DNA from 3 places in the Bacillus sp. M13(2017) genome. Region 3 is predicted to be linked to each of the others. Evidence: predicted binding sites of a transcription regulator. Region 3 holds the regulator's gene; each other region holds the start of a gene.
The links. The regulator Rex, encoded in region 3, represses fermentation and respiration genes when NADH is low (regulators of the CRP and FNR family bind a similar motif). The targets are predictions, from matches to a motif close to TTGTGAAATATTTCACAA.

Region 1 (5,690 bases), on a different contig from region 3:
ATGATATTTAAGTTTACATAATTATATTATGTAATAGTAGAAAAGGAAGGCATGTCCCTTCCCCTTCTACTATAGAGATTTAAATTAAGAACATCTTGGTACACCTAAAGCTAAGAATAAACCTGCTACTCCCGCAGTAATCGGTACTTTTAACGTAATAACATCGTCTACCTTCGTTACTAAAAAGTAAGCATTACCTTCTTGTAATATACAAGTTACCAACAATTGAAATTCCATTCAAATCTCCTCCTTTCAATCGATATACTATAATTTATGAAATCTCTTTCAAAAAGTAATAGGAAATACATCTATTTTTCCTTATATACAAAATAAATGTTTATAAGTTTAGGAAAAATATTAATTTTCTAAATTTATATAAAACGTTTAATATCCAATAAGTTCCTATATAATCAATAAGAAAAATCTTACAAATGGAGGTATGAAAATGGCGATTTTGAGTAATATTGGTGCTGCTTTATTTTTTATTGCTTTTATTCTTTTAATTTTATGTATCATTTCATTCTTTAAGAAAAATGGAAAAGCAAAACAATATGGTCGTCCTGCCGTTATTCTTTTTATGATTTCGATTGTATCAATAATAACTAGTGCTGAAACTTCTAATAACCCAATTGTTGAATTCTTTTCTATTTTAAGTTTTGTTTTATTTATTTTCTTCCTTGTGCTAGCAATCTTATCTGTTATTAAGAAAACAGGTGTAGCGAAAAAACAATTTATTATTACAGCCGTATTATTTGTCATTTTTGTTGCGTTATTAGGTATTTCAGCTCCTTCTTCTGAAAAAACGACAGCAACTAGTACAAAAGTTGCCTCTAACAATGAAGAGCAAAAAGATAGCGAACAGAAAAAAGAGCTAGAAAAGAAAGCGGCGGACGAAAAAACTCAAAAGCAAGAAGATGAGAAGCGTCAAGCCGAGGAACAAGCTCGTAAGCAAGAAGATGAAAAACGTCAAGCCGAGGAACAAGCTCGCAAGCAAGAGGATGAAAAACGTCTAGCTGATGAACAAGCTCGTAAACAACAAGAAGAGCAAAAACGTCTAGCTGATGAACAGGCTCGTAAACAACAAGAAGAACAAAAACGTCAGGCTGATGAACAAGCTCGTAAGCAACAAGAAGAACAAAAACGTCAGGCTGATGAACAAGCTCGTAAACAACAAGAAGAACAAAAACGCCTAGCTGACGAACAAAATCGGAAGCAACAAGAAGAGCAAAAAGCACAGCAAGCTCAAACACAACCAGCTAATGGTAATACTGATAGTGCATACTACAAAAATTGTGCTGCAGTTAGAGCAGCTGGGAAAGCTCCTTTACATAAAGGGCAACCAGGTTATAGCTCTCATCTTGATCGTGATGGCGATGGAATTGCATGTGAAAAATAATAATGAAAAAGAAGCTTTTACTAAGCTTCTTTTTTATTAACGTAAAATATTACCACTTATTACTTTCCCCCCTTATTTTAATAACATTCTTATTATTATTCTCAAAAATGACACAGAATAAGTGATTTCAATCACTACATAGATTTTAATTTATCGCTATTCTTAATTCAGATATTACATTTAAACTTTATGGAGGCATTCATATGGAACATACATTTACTGAAACTTCTATTGTCGGTGAGATTGTTACACAATTCCCGAAAGCTAGTGATCTTTTTAAATCATATAGAATAGATTTTTGTTGTGGTGGCAATAAACCGCTTATTGATGCAATTCATGAAAGAAATTTATCAGCTACTGAAGTGCTTACAGAGTTAAATACGCTTTATAATAATATGAAACGATTAAATGAATCTGAAATTGATTGGAAAAATGCTTCTTATCGCGAATTGATTGATTATGTTATAAATAAGCATCATCGCTATTTAAATGAAGAGTTGCCACAATTAAGTCCGTATGTGACAAAAGTAGTACGTGTTCATGGGGCAAGTCAGCCTCATTTAGCTCAAATTCATAAGCTATTTCACGAATTAAAGATGGAATTAGAACAACATTTAATTAAAGAAGAAACAGAAGATTTTCCATTAATTTTAGAATTTGAACAAAATCCAATTGAAGAAAACTATGTGAATTTACGTAAAGTAGTAGATAAGTTGGAAAATGAACATAACCACGCAGGCAACATTATTAAAGAGCTTCGTAAAGTTACAAATGACTTTACTCCTCCAGAAGGAGCTTGCGGCACTTATCGACTTGTTTACCAACGCCTTGAAGCACTAGAGTCTGATTTATTTGAGCATATTCATTTAGAAAATAACATTTTATTTCCACGTGCAATTACGAGAGTATAAATCAAGTGCAGGACATGAGTATACATACTTATGTCCTGTTTTTTCATTTGGTAAAGAATAAACACATCCCTCTCGAATAAATCCGAATTTTAACAATTTGTGAATCATTATAAAAATGTGATAAATATCACATCTCCCCTTTTTTGGATTTTCTATAATAGAAATATAATCCTTTGTTCAACATTTCACAGAAAAAGGGGAAACGAAAATGAAAAAACGTTTAGTTATGATCGGAAATGGTATGGCTGGAATACGCTGTATGGAAGAAATATTAAAACATAATAGTGATTCATATGAGATTACTATTTTGGGAGATGAACCACATCCAAACTACAATCGCATTATGCTCTCTCACGTTTTACAAGGCAAAACAAATATGCAAGATATCATTATGAATGAATACAGTTGGTATGAAGAAAACGAAATAACTTTATATACAAACGAAAGAGTTCAAATTATTAACCGGGAAGCAAAAATCATTATCACCGAAAAAAATCGTACTCTTACATATGACAAACTCATTATCGCAACAGGTTCTAGTGCTTTTATTTTACCTGTTGAAGGTTCTACTCTTCCTGGTGTAACAGGATTTCGAACAATTGAAGATACACAATTTATGATAGACACCGCTAAAGAAAAGAAAAAGGCCGTTGTTATTGGTGGTGGGTTACTTGGTTTAGAAGCCGCAAGAGGTCTTATTGACTTAGGGATGGACGTACATGTTGTTCATTTAATGCCAAACTTAATGGAGCAGCAACTAGATACGAAAGCAGCTTCTCTATTACGCGAAGATTTGGAAGCGCAAGGCATGAAATTTCTAATGGAAAAGAAAACTGTAAAAATTCTTGGTACAGACCATGTTGAGGGCATTCAATTTGAAGATGGTGAAGTTGTAGATTGTGATTTAGTCGTAATGGCTGTCGGAATACGCCCAAATACGCAAATAGCAAAAGATGCTGGTTTAATTGTAAATCGCGGTATTGTAGTCAATGACTATATGCTAACAAATGATGAGTCCATTTATGCAGTTGGAGAATGTGCAGAGCATGACGGTATCGCATATGGACTTGTTGCTCCTCTTTATGAACAAGGTGCGATATTAGCAAAACATATAACAAATTTACAAACTGATGGATATTCGGGCAGTATTGTCGGTACGCAATTAAAAGTTGCAGGTTGTGATTTATTCTCTGCTGGTCAAATTTATGAAGATGCTCAAACGAAAGCAATATCAATCTTTGATGAATGTAAACGTTCCTATAAAAAAGTATTAATTCGTGACAATAAAGTCATCGGTATCGTTTTATATGGTGACACAGCTGACGGAACACGCCTCTTTAGCATGTTAAAGAAAGAAGAAGATATACAAGAATATACAGCCGCTTCCATTCTTCACAAAGCTGGTGAAGAAAGTGAACTTAACGTTGCTACTATGAGTGCTGATGACACGATTTGCGGATGTAATGGTGTTACGAAAGGCACAATCGTTCACGCCATTTTAGAACAAGAGTTAAAGACTTTTGAAGAAGTTAAAGGCTGTACGAAAGCCGCAGGGTCTTGTGGTAAATGTCGTCCGCTTGTAGAACAAGTTTTATCTCATACACTTGGAGATGCTTTTGATGCTTCTGTGCAGTCTACCGGTATGTGCGGATGTACACCTTTATCACGTGATAAAGTCGTAGCGGCCATTCATGAGAAAGGTTTAAAATCTCCAAAAGAAGTACGAAACGTTCTTGGTTTTGTACTTGAAGAAGGCTGTTCAAAATGTCGTCCTGCTTTAAACTACTATTTACGTATGGCGATTCCAGAAGAATATGAAGATGATAAATCATCCCGTTTCGTGAATGAAAGAATGAATGGTAACATCCAGCACGATGGTACATTCTCTGTTATTCCACGCATGTACGGAGGTGTTACAACAGCTGATGATTTAATGAAAATTGCTGAAGTTGCGAAAAAGTACGATGTTCCACTTGTGAAAATTACAGGTGCGAGCCGAATTGGCTTATACGGTATTAAGAAACAAGATTTACCTAACGTATGGGCTGAATTAAATATGACTTCTGGATATGCGTATTCAAAATCTCTTCGTAATGTAAAATCATGTGTTGGCTCTCGTTTCTGCCGTTTCGGTACGAAAGATTCATTAGGACTTGGTATGTTGCTTGAACAATCATTAGAAATGGTAGATACACCTCATAAAATGAAGATGGGTGTAACGGGCTGTCCGCGTAACTGTGCGGAAGTACTGACGAAAGATTTTGGCGTTGTTTGTGTCGAAAATGGATACCAACTTTATATTGGCGGAAATGGTGGTACGGAAGTACGCGAAGCTGATTTTGTAATGATTGTCCCTACTGAAGATGATGTCCTTCGCATCGCTACAGCTTACATGCAATATTATCGTGAAACTGGTATTTACGGAGAGCGTACTGCCTACTGGACAGAGCGTTTAGGCTTCGATCACATAAAAGAAATACTGCAAGATGCAAATATGGTCACTACACTAAATGAACGCTTCCAAACAGCTCGTGGCACATATAAAGAAGCTTGGGGACAAGCAATAGAAACGAAGTCGTTAAAAGCGATGTATGAAGTAGAAACTGTGAAATAAGGAGCTGTGATTTATATGATACAAACGAAAGATAAAATAAAAATTATGCGTGCAGAAGACCTTCCTATTCAAATCGGTAAAGAGGTGCAAATGAAAGGTATATCTATCGCCCTATTCCGCCTTTCAAATGGCGATGTTCGAGCTGTAGAAAATCGTTGTCCTCATAAAAACGGACCGTTAGCAGAAGGAATTGTGTCTGGCGAATTCGTCTTTTGTCCACTACATGATTGGAAAATTTCATTACTAACAGGTGAAGTTCAAAAACCTGATGACGGTTGTATTCAAACGTATGAAGTAGAAGTTATTGACGGGGATATTTATATATACATGTAATTTACGAAAGGAAGCCTCCCCCTGGCTTCCTTTTACATAAAAATAGATGAGGTGCGATTATGAACGGATATGTATATTTAGTTGGTGCAGGACCAGGTGATGAAGGGCTTATTACAAAGAAAGCGATAGATTGTTTAAATCGTGCAGATATCGTTTTATATGACCGTTTATTAAACCCTTTCTTTCTTAGTTATACAAAAGAAACATGCGAACTTATTTATTGCGGAAAAATGCCAAAGAATCATACTATGCGACAAGAAATGATTAACGCCCACCTCCTTCAATTTGCGAAAGAAGGAAAAATCGTAGTCCGCTTAAAGGGCGGAGATCCATCTATTTTTGGCCGTGTTGGTGAAGAAGCAGAAACTTTAGCATCTGCGAACATTCCATATGAAATTGTACCAGGCATTACATCTAGCATCGCCGCTAGTAGCTA
Region 2 (5,690 bases), on a different contig from region 3:
TAATCCCGCGATTTATTAGTGCGGCACTGCAAGGAGAAGACATTCTCGTATATGGAGATGGAGAGCAGACACGTTGTTTTACGTATGTAAGTGATGCGGTAGAGGCAACGATTCGAGCGATGGATGAAAAGGTAAATGGTGAAATTATTAACATAGGTTCTGAGAATGAAAAGAGTATAAAAGAAGTAGCAGAAGTAATTAAAAAACTAACGAAATCTTCTTCGAAAATTGTCCAAGTTCCTTTCGAAGAGGTATACCCACATGGATTTGAAGAAATTCCAAATAGAAGACCGGATGTTGCGAAATTAAGAGAACTTGTTCAGTTTCAAGCAGAAGTAACGTGGGAAGAAGGATTGAAAGAAACTATTAAGTGGTTCCGTGAAGAAAATAATGGCTAAGTCACTATCGGTCATTATACCTGTATGTAATGAAGTTGAAACGATTTCAGATGTTATCCAATCGGCAAAAGGATTAAATCCAATAGAGATTATTGTAGTAGCAAACGGTTGTAACGATGGTACAGAAGAGGTTGCTGATCGTTTAGGGTGTAAAGTAATCAAGCATACGGAGCTACTAGGGAACGATGTTGGCCGTGCGGTTGGCGCAAAACACGCGATAGGTGATGTATTACTATTTATAGATGGTGATTTTGCTATTCAAACTTCCAAATTACAATTATTCCTGAATCCGATTTTACATGATCAGACCGACATCGTTTTAAATAACTTGGATGCATTATTTTTAAAAAGGCAAAAACCCAATTCTATTACAGTATGGCGCCAAATATTAAATGCAATGTTAGAGCGTGAAGAATTAAAAATTGATTCCTTATTAGATGCACCTCATGCGTTGACGAAAGAAGTCGTTCAAAGCATTGGATATGAAAGCTTTGTTAATCCTATTGTCGCTCATTTACGCCTAGTTCAAAGTGAATGGAGAATTAGTCGGCATTGTGCAATTGACGTTATTACGCCAAATAAATTTCGGCCGACCGAGCATGCTGCATATGGCACGGGTCTGTCGCAATCTGAAAAACGGATGATAGGTGATCATATAGAAGCTGTAGCGGAGCGAATAGTAGGTAGTGATGAGCGCGGAGGATATTATGATGGAAATAGGAAAAGGGATAGTGTCTATCATACTCTAGATTTCGAAGATTTTTATCAAGGATGGGGCATTACATCTAAATTGTATAAAGGAAAGCAATTATCAGTCATTATTCCTGTACAAGATGAAGAGAAAACAATTGGAAATGTTATAGATGAACTTCGAAAAATTGAACCTTTTGAAATTATCGTTGTAGCAAATGGCTCGTCTGATCAAACCGCAACGATTGCAAAAGAAAAGGGAGCAACAACAATTGTATATAAAGAAGCACTTGGAAACGATGTAGGGCGTTCACTTGGAACTTACTTTGCAAAAGGCGATATTGTGTTGTTTATAGACGGTGACTTTGTTATCCCGGCTAGGGAACTATATCCTTTCGCAAAAGCTATTGCAGATGGAATGGATGTCGCATTAAATGATCTAAATCATTATTTAGATTTAAGAGTACCGCTTCATCTTGTAACTGCATTTAAATATGCATTAAATTTAGCTTGTGATAGAAAGGATTTAGGGGTAGGATCACTTATTGCGGTACCTAATGCATTTAGCCAAAAGTGTTTGAAAGCAATTGGGTATAAATCTTTATTGTCACCTTGTGTAGCACAAGTGAAGGCTCTTCTTTCTGGATTTGAAATTGCATGTGTATATCATGTTGAGGTTGATAAGATGAACCGTATTCGTCCCAGTGAACATTTCGCAAAAATAGGTCACCCTCCAGCTGTACTTCGAATTATAGGTGATCATATAGAGGGACTAGAGCAAATAATTGCATTAACAGACAATCGTGGCGGATTCTATGACGGCAATAGAAAAAGAGATGTTTTAGAGTAGTAACAAAAAAAGTGTACAACATATGTACACTTTTTTGTTCTGTTATAAAAACTATAACAGATTAGGATATAAGAGTATTACAGCTCTACAATGGGTATTGTTCTTATATTACAAAATAGGACTCGTATATAAGGGTACCAAAAAAATACAATTAAGGAAAGGGTTAATTATAAAGACTTTTAAGTGAAGTTAACACTATACATATAGTAGTTTGCTCAACATTTCACAAACATGTCACAACTGTTTCGTTCACTTTCGCAAAAAAGTAGTATTCTAAGTGTGTAAGCTGTTATATAAAAAATCTTAGTCCTGTACTAATCAAAAATGGAGGAGATTAGGATGACTCAAGTATTAGAAAATGTTAAAAACGCATGGGAAAACTTTAAAGGTGAAAAATGGAAAGCTGAGATTGATGTTCGCGATTTCATTTTAAATAATGTAAACGTTTACGAAGGAGATGAATCTTTCTTAGCGGGAGCAACTGAAGCAACGAAACAACTTTGGGATCAAGTAATGGATTTAACAACAAAAGAACGTGAAAACGGTGGCGTTCTTGATATGGATACAAAAATCGTTTCTTCTATTACATCACATGAACCAGGATATTTAAATAAAGATATTGAAAAAGTAGTCGGTTTCCAAACTGATAAACCATTTAAACGTTCTTTACAACCATATGGTGGTATTCGTATGGCGGAACAAGCTTGTGAATCTTACGGATACGAAATGGATAAAGAACTTAGTCGTATTTTTAGAGATTGGAGAAAGACTCATAACCAAGGTGTATTCGATGCTTATACATCAGAAATGAGAGCTGCTCGTAAATCAGGTGTTATTACTGGTCTTCCAGATGCATACGGACGTGGACGTATTATCGGTGACTACCGTCGTGTAGCATTATATGGGGTAGATCATTTAATTGAAGCGAAAAAAGCTGATTTAAATTTAACTGGCGGTGTAATGAGCGAAGAGACAATGCGTTTACGCGAAGAGTTATCTGAGCAAATGCGTGCACTTCAAGAGTTAAAACAAATGGCTGCTGCTCATGGTTTTGATATTTCTAAGCCAGCAACAAATACGCAAGAAGCATTCCAATGGTTATACTTCGCATATCTTGCAGCAATTAAAGAGCAAAACGGAGCTGCAATGAGTCTTGGACGTACTTCTACATTCTTAGATATTTATATTGAAAGAGATTTAGCAAATGGTACTTTAACAGAAGAAGAAGTACAAGAAATTGTGGATCACTTCATTATGAAATTACGTCTTGTGAAATTTGCAAGAACACCTGATTATAATGAATTATTCTCTGGTGACCCAACTTGGGTAACTGAGTCTATCGGTGGTATGGCATTAGATGGTCGTTCATTAGTAACAAAGAACTCATTCCGTTTCTTGCATACATTAGATAATTTAGGACCAGCTCCAGAACCAAACTTAACAGTTCTTTGGTCTAAACAATTACCACAAAACTTTAAAAACTACTGTGCAAAAATGTCTATTAAAACATCAGCAATTCAATATGAAAATGATGACATTATGCGTGCTGATTACGGCGATGACTACGGAATTGCTTGCTGTGTATCTGCAATGAGAATTGGTAAACAAATGCAATTCTTCGGCGCACGTGCAAACTTAGCAAAAGCATTACTATATGCGATTAACGGTGGTAAAGATGAAAAATCTAAAGCACAAGTTGGTCCTGAGTACGCACCGATTACTTCTGAAGTATTAGATTATGAAGAAGTTATGCATAAGTTTGATATGACAATGGAATGGTTAGCAGGCCTGTATTTAAACACATTAAATGTTATTCATTACATGCATGATAAATATAGCTACGAACGTATTGAAATGGCACTTCATGATACAAATGTTCTTCGTACAATGGCAACAGGTATCGCGGGTCTATCTGTAGTGGCAGATTCATTAAGTGCAATTAAATACGCAAAAGTAAAACCAATTCGTGATGAAAATGGTATTGCAGTTGACTTCGAGATTGAAGGAGATTTCCCTAAATACGGTAACAATGATGATCGTGTAGATGAGATTGCTGTAAATCTTGTAAAAACATTTATGAATAAACTTCGTAAACATAAAACATACAGAAATTCTGTTCATACAATGTCAATCTTAACAATCACATCTAACGTTGTATATGGTAAGAAAACTGGTAATACTCCAGATGGCCGCCGTACTGGAGAACCATTTGCACCAGGTGCGAACCCAATGCATGGACGTGATACAAAAGGTGCATTAGCTTCATTATTATCTGTGGCTAAATTACCATATAAAGATGCACAAGATGGTATTTCTAATACATTCTCTATTATTCCGAAAGCACTTGGTAAAGAAGATGATGTACAAGTACGTAACTTAGTATCAATGCTTGATGGCTATGCAGTAAAAGAAGGCCACCACTTAAATATTAACGTATTTAACCGTGAAACATTAATGGATGCAATGGAACATCCTGAGAAGTATCCACAATTAACAATTCGTGTATCTGGTTATGCTGTAAACTTTATTAAATTAACTCGTGAACAACAAATTGATGTAATTAACCGTACAATGCATGAAAGCATGTAAATGAAAAAAAGTGTCCCTTCGTTCTTAATATATAGCGAAGGGAGGCTGTTTCAATAAAGGAGGAAGTAACATGGTAAAAGGAAGAATACATTCTGTAGAGTCTTGTGGTACTGTTGATGGCCCAGGGATTCGTTATGTCATATTTACACAAGGGTGTTTATTACGTTGTCAATATTGTCATAATGCTGATACGTGGGAAATCGGTAAAGGTAAAGAAATAACAGTTGAAGAAGTGATGCAGGATGTGACATGTTACCTTCCATTTATTGAAGCTTCCGGAGGCGGTATAACAGTTAGCGGTGGAGAGCCATTATTACAACTAGACTTTTTAATTGAGTTGTTTAAAAAGTGTAAAGAGGCTGGTATCCATACAACAATTGACTCTTCTGGTGGTTGTTATTCTGAGGAACCAGAATTCCAAAATAAGCTAGATATTTTAATGGATTATACAGATTTAGTTTTATTGGATCTGAAACATATCGATTCCAAAAAGCATCGTAAATTAACAGGGAAACCAAATGAACATATTTTACAATTTGCTCGTTATTTATCGGATAAGAATAAACCGATTTGGGTACGACACGTATTAGTCCCTGGTGTTACGGATAATGAAGAGGATCTACAAAAACTATCTAGCTTTATTCAAAGCCTGTCTAATGTTCAAAAAGTTGAAGTGTTACCATATCATAAGCTTGGTGTATATAAATGGGAGGCGCTTGGACACAAGTACCCACTCGCAAATGTAGAACCACCTACTGAGAAAAATGTAGAACATGCTAAACATATTTTACAAGCGGTCTAATCCAAATATTGGATTAGGCTTTTTGCTTTCTTTACAATAAAATCTAGAGTATATATTGATAAAAGAGTATACTGAAAGTAGAATATCCATAATTTTGTAAGGAATAAGTGGAGAAATTTACATAATTGTAAAGGGAAATCAAAATAGTAAAAAGAATTAAGAAGTAAAAGAGTGAGTATCATGGAATAGAGAACATTTGTAAGTTATTGCGAAAGCTCTTATAGGAAAGTATAATGTAAAGATATGAGCACAGATAGGATTAAGGGGTCAATCTTATATGCTTTGCATATCCACGACAGGTACATAGCTGAAAGGGAATTATTAGAATCTGTTTATGTAATTTTTAAGGAAAATGTTTTTC
Region 3 (5,690 bases):
TCATTTTTCTTTTCAACGTAGTAATCGTAATCCCCTAAATATTCCTGTGCACCTTCTGTTGATAACTCAACCACAGTCGTTGTTACACGGTTAATAAAGTAGCGGTCATGTGAGACGAATAGAAGAGTCCCTGGGTAATCAATTAAAGCATTCTCCAAAATTTCTTTACTATTTAAATCAAGGTGGTTCGTAGGCTCATCTAGAATTAATAAATTTGATTTTTGCATCATAAGTTTTGCAAGAGCTAATCGAGCTTTTTGTCCACCACTAAGGGAAGATACTGGTTTCAGTACATCATCTCCTGTGAATAAAAAATTCCCGAGTATAGTACGGATTTCTTTTTCAGGTTGCAGTGGATATTCATCCCATAGTTCATTTAAAACCCGTTTAGAAGATGTTAAGTTTGCTTGTTCTTGATCATAATAACCAACAGATACATTTGATCCGAAAGAAACATCACCATTTAATAGTGGTAACTTATTCACAATAGACTTTAATAATGTGGATTTCCCAATTCCATTTGGACCAACTAAAGCAACACTATCTCCGCGAGTTAAGCGCATAGTTACATGTTCAATTATAGGGTTCTCATCATAGCCGATGGTTGCATCATTTACTTGTAAAACATCATTTCCACTTTGCTTTTCAATATCGAAGTGGAATGATGCTGACTTAGAATCCCCTAATGGTCTTGTTAATAATTCCATTCTGTCTAGTTGTTTACGGCGACTTTGAGCCCGTTTCGTTGTAGAAGCGCGAGCTATATTCTTTTGAACGAAGTCCTCAAGTTTTGCGATTTCATCTTGTTGTTTTTCGTAACGTTTCATTTCTTGCTCATATAATGCTGATTTTAAGTCTAAATATTTACTGTAGTTACCAACAAATCGTCTGCTTTCTTTATTCGAAATTTCATATACTTGTGTAACGAGTTTGTCTAAGAAATAACGGTCATGTGAAACGATTAATATTGCGCCAGGATAACCTTGTAAATATTGCTCAAGCCACGTTAATGTTTCGATGTCTAAATGGTTTGTAGGCTCATCCAAAATAAGTAAGTCTGGTTTTGTTAATAATAATTTCCCGAGAGCTAATCTTGTTTTTTGCCCGCCGCTTAAAGTAGAAATCGTCGTCTGGTGCGTTTCAACTGGGAAGCCAAGGCCGCTTAAAATGGAGCGAATATCCGCTTCATATTGATATCCACCTTGATCTTTATAATTGAGTTGCAATTGGTCATACTCAGCTAACAATCTTTCATATGTAGCTTCGTTTGAAAAGTTTTCTTCTTTTCCCATTTCTTGCTCAAGCCTTCGAAGTTTTGTCTCCATTTGCTGTAAGTGGGTAAAGACGGTTAGCATTTCATCCCAAATTGTTAAAGACGTTTCTAGTCCAGTATTTTGAGCTAAATATCCGATTGAGACATCTTTTGGTTTTATAATTTCGCCACCATCATGAGATAATTCACCAGCGATTATTTTTAATAATGTAGATTTTCCTGCTCCATTCCTTCCAACTAATGCGATACGATCTTTTGTTTGTACTTCCAATTTTATGTTTGCCAGAATTGTTTCTGCACCGTATAATTTCGAAAGCGCGTTTACTTGTAATAAAATCAATGTTTTCACCTCAAATAATTTCTTAACTTTGCCATGTTTATATTTCTCAATCATACTAAAAATAGTGTATAGTTTAAAATAAAGAGAGAATACTTCTTCTCTTTATTATACAAGGAATTTAATGAGTGCTAAACTTCTGTATTTGATTAAAGTATATGAATAATGATAGGAAGAGAGGAGAGGTCATATGGATCAGCAAAAGATTCCACAAGCCACTGCTAAAAGATTGCCTCTATACTATCGATTTATCCAAAACTTATCTCTTTCTGGTAAGCAGCGTGTTTCATCGGCCGAATTGAGTGAGGCAGTAAAAGTAGATTCCGCAACAATACGAAGAGATTTTTCGTATTTTGGAGCGTTAGGGAAAAAGGGATATGGATATAACGTAAATTATTTATTATCATTTTTCCGCGAAACACTTGATCAAGATGATATAACACGTGTAGCACTTATTGGAGTAGGTAATTTAGGGACCGCTTTCTTACATTATAATTTCACGAAAAACAATAATACAAAAATTGAAATGGCATTTGATGTTAGTGAAGAGAAAGTTGGAACAGAAATCGGGGGCATTCCTGTATATCATTTAGATGAATTAGAAGAGAGATTATCAAATGATATACAAGTGGCAATATTAACAGTACCAGCCACAGTAGCACAAGCTGTAGCAGATAGATTAGCTGAAACGAGCGTGCACGGTATTTTGAATTTCACACCAGCGCGATTAAACGTATCAGAGAATATTAGAATTCATCATATTGACTTAGCTGTAGAGTTACAAACATTAGTTTACTTTTTGAAAAACTATCCACAATAAAACGCAGAGGAAGCGACCTCTGCGTTTTATTATTGTTTCTTCTTTGTGAATTTAACTAATATAAGGCGAAGTGCCAAATTAAAATCAATTGTTGCCATAACTGCAAATAGTATTGTCCACATATTCCAGATTGTATCTGTCACGTTCGTAATGGCCAAGCGTGTAAAGATACATCCAAGAAGGAAGTATAGTGCAGCCATGAACAATGGTGAGTTTCTCATACAAAAAATCCTCCGATAAAGCCTTGCATTTTTTCAGCTTCTTTAATCATTTCTTGAATTTGCTCATTGCTCATAAAAATTTGCCCAATAGCAACTAATGTATTCATCGCAACATGAGCTGCAATCGGAACGATAATACGTTTCGTCTTCACATATAAGAAGGCGAATACGAGCCCCATAGCAGTGTATACCAATAAGTGAGTAAAATCAAAATGAATTGCTGCGAATACAAGCGAACTAATGATAGCTGCAATAAAGAAGTTAAACTTCTTATAAAGTGCACCAAATAAAATTTTTCTAAATACGATTTCTTCTAAGATAGGTCCGATTATAGATACGACAATAAGGAACCAAGGTGTCGTTCTTGCAATTTCCATCAGTTTCATTGTATTTTCTGAACCTTGCTTAATTCCTAGTAGCTGCATCTCGATCATACCGGCAACTATTTGTGAAAAGAAAGCTAAGAAGAACCCGATGAAAATCCATCCAATAGTAGCTGGGACAGAAGAGCGCATTGCATCTAAATGCCTGTCACGAATATCTGTTCTAAGTAACCAAAGTATGATACATAATGCAACAAAGAAGCTAATAATTGCCCAGTGTCCCATTATGATTTGTCCTTTTTCCTCAATGGTAAATCCTCTATTATCATAGAGTCCTGTTTTTAGGAGAAGTGGTAATCCAACAACGCCAGATAACTGCATTAAAATGTATGTAACGATAATCCACCAGTATTGTTTCTTCAAATGGTTTAACCATCCTTTCTAACTCTAGTGTATGAGATAAGGTAGGATAACATGTAAATATGTTATCTACGATATAAACTTTCATTCGAATTATGATTTTTTTGTAAATCTTTATTTGAAATTAAAGTAGGAGACAGGAAAAAGTTGTACGTTTAGCGAAAACAACTTAGGGTGTCTTTCATATTGTAACATACGAGTAGGGGAAACAACGATTCATATAGTAAAGGCGGTATTCTATATAGAAAGTTTATATAGTAATTTGCGAAAAAATTATGATTTTTTTACTTGCAAAAGAAATTGAGATTATTTATTATTATAAGTGTGTTAGCACTCGGATGACTTGAGTGCTAATAAAAGAAATTTACATAACAAAATGAGGAGGTTATTGTTCATGCTAAAGCCATTAGGTGATCGCGTTGTAATTGAGCTTGTTCAAGCAGAAGAAAAAACAGCAAGTGGTATTGTATTACCAGATACTGCAAAAGAAAAACCACAAGAGGGTAAAGTTGTTGCAGTAGGTACTGGTCGAGTGCTTGAGAATGGTGAGCGTGTTGCTTTAGAGGTAGCAGCAGGTGATCTTATCATCTTCTCAAAATATGCAGGTACTGAAGTGAAATATGAAGGTACAGACTACTTGATTTTACGTGAAAGTGACATTTTAGCAGTTATCGGTTAATTATATAAATCTTAAAAAATCCAAGGGGGTCAATTATTATGGCAAAAGATATTAAATTTAGTGAAGAAGCACGTCGTTCGATGCTTCGCGGTGTCGACACTCTTGCAAACGCAGTAAAAGTAACACTTGGACCAAAAGGTCGTAACGTTGTACTTGAGAAAAAATTTGGTTCACCACTTATTACAAATGATGGTGTAACAATCGCAAAAGAAATCGAATTAGAAGATGCATTCGAAAACATGGGTGCGAAGTTAGTAGCAGAAGTTGCTAGCAAAACAAACGATGTAGCTGGTGACGGAACAACAACTGCAACTGTATTAGCGCAAGCTATGATTCGTGAAGGTCTTAAAAACGTAACAGCTGGTGCGAACCCAATGGGTCTTCGTAAAGGTATCGAAAAAGCTGTTACTGCTGCAATTGAAGAATTAAAAACGATTTCTAAACCAATCGAAGGCAAATCTTCTATCGCACAAGTAGCTGCTATTTCTGCAGCTGACGAAGAAGTAGGTCAATTAATCGCTGAAGCAATGGAGCGCGTTGGTAACGACGGCGTTATTACTTTAGAAGAGTCTAAAGGATTCACAACAGAATTAGACGTAGTAGAAGGTATGCAATTTGATCGTGGATATGCATCTCCTTACATGATTACTGATTCTGACAAAATGGAAGCAGTTCTTGATAACCCATACATCTTAATCACTGACAAAAAGATTTCTAACATTCAAGAAATCTTACCAGTATTAGAGCAAGTGGTACAACAAGGTAAACCACTTCTTATCATTGCTGAAGATGTAGAAGGCGAAGCTTTAGCTACATTAGTAGTGAACAAACTTCGTGGTACATTCAACGTAGTAGCTGTTAAAGCTCCTGGATTTGGTGACCGTCGTAAAGCAATGCTAGAAGATATCGCAATCTTAACAGGTGGCGAAGTAATCACTGAAGAATTAGGCCGTGACTTAAAATCTGCTACAGTTGAATCTTTAGGACGCGCTGGTAAAGTTGTTGTAACGAAAGAAAATACAACTGTAGTTGAAGGTGTAGGAAGCACAGAACAAATCGAAGCTCGCATCGGTCAAATCCGTGCGCAATTAGAAGAAACAACTTCTGAATTCGATCGTGAAAAATTACAAGAGCGTCTTGCAAAACTTGCAGGTGGCGTAGCGGTAATTAAAGTAGGTGCAGCAACTGAAACTGAGTTGAAAGAACGCAAACTTCGCATTGAAGATGCACTTAACTCAACTCGTGCAGCAGTAGAAGAAGGTATCGTTGCAGGTGGTGGTACTTCACTTATGAACGTATACACAAAAGTAGCTTCTATCGTAGCTGAAGGCGACGAAGCAACAGGTATCAACATTGTACTTCGCGCACTAGAAGAGCCAGTTCGCCAAATCGCAATCAACGCTGGTCTAGAAGGATCTGTAGTTGTAGAGCGTCTAAAAGGCGAAAAAGTAGGCGTTGGTTTCAACGCAGCTACTGGCGAATGGGTTAACATGCTTGAGTCTGGTATCGTAGATCCAGCTAAAGTAACTCGCTCTGCACTTCAAAACGCAGCATCTGTTGCAGCTATGTTCTTAACAACTGAAGCTGTAGTAGCTGACAAGCCAGAACCAAATGCAC

Region 1: nirB (NADPH-nitrite reductase large subunit) is a predicted target of Rex. The motif match lies at 2,423-2,440, and genes of this name have one in related genera.
Region 2: pflB (formate C-acetyltransferase) is a predicted target of Rex. The motif match lies at 2,150-2,167, and genes of this name have one in related genera.

Annotation. Positions count from the first base shown of each region.
Region 1 covers NZ_KZ268501.1:82,107-87,796, reverse strand. Annotated here, with positions in the region: gene exsG (exosporium protein ExsG) at 85-237, opposite strand; gene CGQ22_RS06685 (excalibur calcium-binding domain-containing protein) at 446-1,396, shown strand; gene ric (iron-sulfur cluster repair di-iron protein) at 1,600-2,307, shown strand; gene nirB (NADPH-nitrite reductase large subunit) at 2,516-4,921, shown strand; gene nirD (nitrite reductase small subunit NirD) at 4,937-5,254, shown strand; gene CGQ22_RS06665 (uroporphyrin-III C-methyltransferase) at 5,314-5,690, shown strand, end outside.
Region 2 covers NZ_KZ268508.1:178,173-183,862, forward strand. Annotated here, with positions in the region: gene CGQ22_RS20270 (NAD-dependent epimerase/dehydratase family protein) at 1-398, shown strand, start outside; gene CGQ22_RS20275 (glycosyltransferase family 2 protein) at 391-1,938, shown strand; gene pflB (formate C-acetyltransferase) at 2,278-4,527, shown strand; gene pflA (pyruvate formate-lyase-activating protein) at 4,598-5,329, shown strand.
Region 3 covers NZ_KZ268530.1:3,880-9,569, forward strand. Annotated here, with positions in the region: gene CGQ22_RS30640 (ABC-F family ATP-binding cassette domain-containing protein) at 1-1,613, opposite strand, end outside; gene CGQ22_RS30645 (redox-sensing transcriptional repressor Rex) at 1,801-2,430, shown strand; gene CGQ22_RS30650 (YdiK family protein) at 2,460-2,651, opposite strand; gene CGQ22_RS30655 (CPBP family intramembrane glutamic endopeptidase) at 2,648-3,397, opposite strand; gene groES (co-chaperone GroES) at 3,789-4,073, shown strand; gene groL (chaperonin GroEL) at 4,112-5,690, shown strand, end outside.